Regions from separate parts of the Ralstonia condita genome, predicted to be linked through region 1. Evidence: riboswitches for the same ligand, from Rfam matches in the RefSeq annotation. Region 1 holds a riboswitch; the other holds the start of a gene.
What was found. A riboswitch is a leader RNA that binds a small molecule or an ion and turns the genes downstream of it on or off. The one in region 1 is predicted to bind glycine.

Region 1 (2,445 bases):
GATGGGTATTGGGGGAATGCAGATTCGGTGTTCAGCTGACCAGCGCCTTGCCATTGCGCACGAACGGCAGTTTAACCACAGTCGCGGTCAACTTGCGGTCGCGAATTTCGACCTGCACGTCGGTGCCGATGGACACGTCCTTGGGCAGGCGCGCCAGTGCAATGGAGAGCGACAGGCTCGGGCTGAACGTGCCGCTGGTGATCTCGCCGTCACCGGCAGCGGTGATGACCTTCTGGTGGGCGCGCAGCACGCCGCCCTTGTCGCGCAGGATCAGGCCGACGAACTGTTCGCGCTGGCCGCCGGCTTGCAGCGCGGCCTTGCCGGTGAAGTCGCGTTCGCTTTGCAGGTCGACCGTCCAGGCGAGGCCGGCGTCGAGCGGCGACACGTGCTCGTCCATGTCCTGGCCGTAGAGGTTCATGCCGGCTTCCAGGCGCAGCGTGTCGCGCGCGCCCAGGCCTGCCGGGCGCACGCCGGCTTGCAGGAGGCGCTCCCACACGCCCGCAATCTGCGCGGCCGGCACGACCAGTTCGAAACCGTCTTCACCGGTGTAGCCGGTGCGGGCCACCATGATTTCGCCCACGTTTTCCACGGTGACGAAGCCGGCGTTGAACGGCTTGAGCGCCTCGCCCACGGCCTGCGTGCCGGGCAGCGCGGCGTAGGTCTTGGCACGCGCGTTCGGGCCCTGCACGGCCAGGATGCCCAGCGGCTCGGCGCCAGCGTTGTTGTCGGAGCGGCGCGGCGTGATGGTCACGTCGGTGCCGGCGGCCGCGTTCTGCGCGACGATCCATTCCAGGTCCGTCGGAGCGGTGCCGGCGTTGACCACCAGGCGGAACCAGTCTTCCCGGAAGAAGTAGACGATCAGGTCGTCGATCACGCCGCCCTTGGGGTTGAGCATGCAGCTGTAGAGCGCCTTGCCCGGCGTCTGCAGCTTGTCGACGTTGTTGGCGAGCAGCCCACGCAGGAAGTCGCGCACGCGCGCGCCGGTGAGGTCGACCACGCACATGTGCGAGACGTCGAAGATGCCGGCATCTTGGCGCACGGCGTGGTGCTCTTCGATTTGGGAGCCGTAGTTGACGGGCATGTCCCAGCCGCCAAAGTCGACCATGCGGGCGCCCAGCGAGCGGTGGATGGCATTGAGCGGCGTGTGTTGGAGCGTCATGGAATCTCTCGGCTGAGCGCGCCGCCGCGGCTTGGGCGCGGCGCATGGATCGGGAACCAGAAAAGCAAAAAGGCCACCCGCGCAGCCTGATCCCTCATGGTGACGCCATGAAGATCAACAAGCTGCGCAGATGGCCCCTCTGTCCTTGGTACCTGAGAGATTGCGAAGCGGGGCGCATAGCGGTGCGCGCCGTTCGTGAGCCCCTTCGGTGGGCGCCCGCAGTGGTCGTGCGGCGCCAGCTCTCCAGAGTGCGGTCGGACGCATGTCCGCCGATCCGCCCGGTCCTGGATGCCTGAGAGTTTTCGGGTGCTACCCCTTCGGCGGCGCCTTGCCGTATACGGCGGGCACGCTCTCCCGGATGGATGGCGCGAATGTACGGAAGGGGGATGGGATTGTCAATTGGGGGGGGATTCGACGGTTTTTGAGAGGAGGGCCGGTTTTATGCTTTGGGTCCATCCCCCCTTTCGTTCCCTGCCGGGACCGACTCACTTTTCTTTGTCTTGCCAAAGAAAAGTAAGCAAAAGAAAGGCGCGCCCGAGATGGCGAAAGCCTCCTTGAATTTTCGTAAGCGGGCGGAAAAAAGGCGGGGAACTGTCTGAGCGCAGCGAGTTTTCCCCGCCTCCGCCCGGTTACGAAAATTCAAGGCGCCATCAAGGGCAGGTACGTCAAAGGCCAAATGCCAAAGACAACGGCCACACCCTCGGGGCGCTGGCGGGATCGCCAAGCTCCAAGGGTGTGGCCGGAGTGCGGGTGTTGGCGGGTGGTGCTCTGGCTTACTTGCCGATCTGGCGGCTGACCTGGTTTTCCTGCTGGTTCAGCGTCCGCTGCTCCTGCTTGGTGATGCCGCCGCCATTCTGAGCCGCCATGTCGCGCTCTTCCTGGCGAATCTGGTGGTCTTCCCGGTGCAGCTGGCGCGCCTGGCCCTTGGTGATCTCGCCTTCCTTCACTTCGTTGTGGATGCGCCTGTTCTGGTTGGCAAGGCGGTGGTTGACCTCGGCGCGGCGCGGGTGGTCCTTTTGCCACTGCGTTTGGGCGAAGGCGCCGGTGGTGGCAGACAGGGCGACGGCGCTGATGGCGAGGGCTTTGACGATGCGATTCATGGTGCTTCCTCCGGTGGGCGGCCGACCGATTCAGCCGCTGTCCCATCCATAACGGCGTGTCGCAGCGCTTCGCTTACGGGCTTCGTGTAACGAGGCGTAAGCGGTGTAACCCGGCTGGGCAAAAAGGGGGGGTATGTGCCCTGCAGATCGCCCAATCGGTTCATATCGCGCGTGCTACCATCACCT
Region 2 (2,445 bases), on a different contig from region 1:
ATAACGCACCGGGGCTGCCGTTGGGTGCGGCCGTCGTGCAGGAAGGCCCGCTGGGCGGCTCCTCGGACCGCGTCACCGTGACGTTTCGCGGCCGCGGCGGCCATGGCGCCATCCCCAATCTGGCCAACGATCCGACGCTGGCCATGGCGGCCACCGTGCTGGCGCTGCAGGGCATCGTTTCGCGCAACGTGGCGCCCGTGGACGCCGCCGTCATCAGCGTTGGCGAAATGCACGCCGGGACGACGCACAACATCATTCCCGAGACGGCCATGCTCAAGCTGAGCGTGCGCGCCACCAAGCCGGACGTGCGCGATCTGCTGGAGCGCCGCATCCGCGAGGTGATCACGCACCAGGCTGCCTCGTATGGGGTGGCGGCGGACATTGAGTATGAGCGCCTCGTACCGGCCATCCAGAACAGTGCGCGCGAGGCCGGTATCGCCCGCGAGGCCGTGGCGTCGGTGGTGGGCGGTGAGCGTGTCCTGCGCATGCCGCCGTCAGCGCAAATGGGCAGCGAAGACTTTGCCTGGATGCTGGAGCGCATGCCCGGCTGCTACTTCGCCCTGGGCAACGGCATGGCGGGGCAGGCATGGGTCGGTTGCTCGCTGCACAACGACGGCTACGACTTCAATGACAAGCTGATCCCGATCGGCGCGGCATGCTGGGTCACGCTGACCGAGCAATACCTGCGCTGACCCTTCGGGATTGCCCTCTGGTCATTTCACGCATTGTGTTGCATAGTGACGGCCAGACATTGCAAGGTTTTACCCGCGATACCGGGAGAGACTGCCCACCGCCAGGCGGGCAGCGCCGAAGGAGCAACCGCCCCGGAAACTCTCAGGCAAACGGACCGGTATCCGTCATCACACTCTGAAGAACCCCGGCCTCATCGTCAGCCGGCGGTACCGAAGGAGCAAGCCACGGCCCGCGATTGCGGGCCGCTGCGAATCTCTCAGGTCAAGGACAGAGGGGGCGCCCGCTGCGCATCGTGCGTCACGGGCTTCCCATCCTGACGTCCGCAAGAGACCTGAAACAATGAAGACAATCGCCGTAGTTGGCGGTGGAATCACGGGAGTGACCACCGCATATGCCCTTGCGCGCCGCGGATTCGCCGTGACGCTGTTCGAGCGCCATCGCTATCCCGCCATGGAGACCTCGTTCGCCAACGGTGGCCAGCTTTCCGCCTCGAACGCCGAGGTCTGGACGCACTGGTCCACGCTGCTCAAAGGCATGAAGTGGATGCTGCGCAGCGATGCCCCGTTGCTGCTCAACCCGCGCCCCACCTGGCACAAGCTGAGCTGGTTTGCGGAGTTCATTGCGGCCATCCCGCGCTACCGCGCCAACACCATCGAGACCGCGCGCCTGGCCATCGCCGCGCGCGAGCATCTCTTTGGCTGGGCAGAAGCAGAGGGCATCGACTTCGACCTTCGCAAGCAGGGCATCCTGCACATCTATCGACACAAGGCCGGCTTTGAGCATGCCGGACGCGTATCGGCCCTGCTGGCTGCCGGCGGATTGCCGCGCCGCGCCGTCACACCCGAAGAGATGCGCGCCATCGAACCGACCCTGGCCGGACGCTACTACGGCGGCTACTTCACCGAAAGCGACTCCACCGGTGACATTCACAAGTTCACCACGGGTCTGGCCGCTGCGGCAGCCCGGCTCGGCGTGGACATCCGCTGCGGCCAGGACGTCGACACCGTGACGACCGACGGGCGCCGTGCCGCCGTGGTTGCAAACAACGCCACACATGGTTTCGACGGCGTCGTCGTGTGCGCTGGCGTGGCCAGCCGGGAACTGGCCGCCCAACTGGGCGACCGGGTCAATGTGTACCCCGTCAAGGGCTACTCCATCACCGTCAACCTGACCGACGAAGAGAGCCGCGCCAGTGCGCCCACTGTCAGTCTGCTCGACGACGAGACCAAGCTCGTCACCAGCCGGCTCGGTGCGGACCGCTTCCGGGTGGCCGGCACGGCGGAGTTCAACGGCATCAACCGCGACATCCGCGCCGATCGGATCCGCCCGCTGGTTGACTGGGTGCGCGAATGCTTCCCGGGAGTCAGCACGCGTAGTGTGGTGCCTTGGGCGGGCCTGCGCCCCATGATGCCCAACATGATGCCGCGTGTCGGACGCGGCCGCGCAGCCAATGTCTTCTACAACACGGGGCACGGGCACTTGGGGTGGACCCTCTCGGCGGCCACCGCTGAGATGATCGGCGACGTGGTCCGGCAGGCAGTGGAGCCGACCGTATCGGTGCAGGCAGGCGCGCCACGGGTGCGCGCCGTCTGATGTGACAATGCGGTGCGAGAAAACCTGGCCCGGTTGCCTCGCCCGCGCCCTTCCGCAAAACCGCGTCACGCGCGCGCCCGGGACTCCGGCGTGCGCGCCTGCGCGGGGCAATCGGCGCGGGCTTATGCGGAACCTCGTTGCGCGAGTCCTCGCTGCTTC

Region 2: another riboswitch for glycine. It lies ahead of R2N03_RS04780 (D-amino acid dehydrogenase); the one in region 1 lies ahead of gcvT (glycine cleavage system aminomethyltransferase GcvT).

The regions. Positions count from the first base shown of each region.
Region 1 is NZ_CATYWO010000003.1:380,644-383,088, forward strand. Features, by position in the region: gene gcvT (glycine cleavage system aminomethyltransferase GcvT) at 32-1,159, opposite strand; glycine riboswitch at 1,289-1,416, opposite strand; glycine riboswitch at 1,429-1,526, opposite strand; gene R2N03_RS13485 (hypothetical protein) at 1,933-2,259, opposite strand.
Region 2 is NZ_CATYWO010000001.1:1,006,442-1,008,886, reverse strand. Features, by position in the region: gene R2N03_RS04785 (M20 aminoacylase family protein) at 1-692, shown strand, start outside; glycine riboswitch at 765-860, shown strand; gene R2N03_RS04780 (D-amino acid dehydrogenase) at 1,033-2,286, shown strand.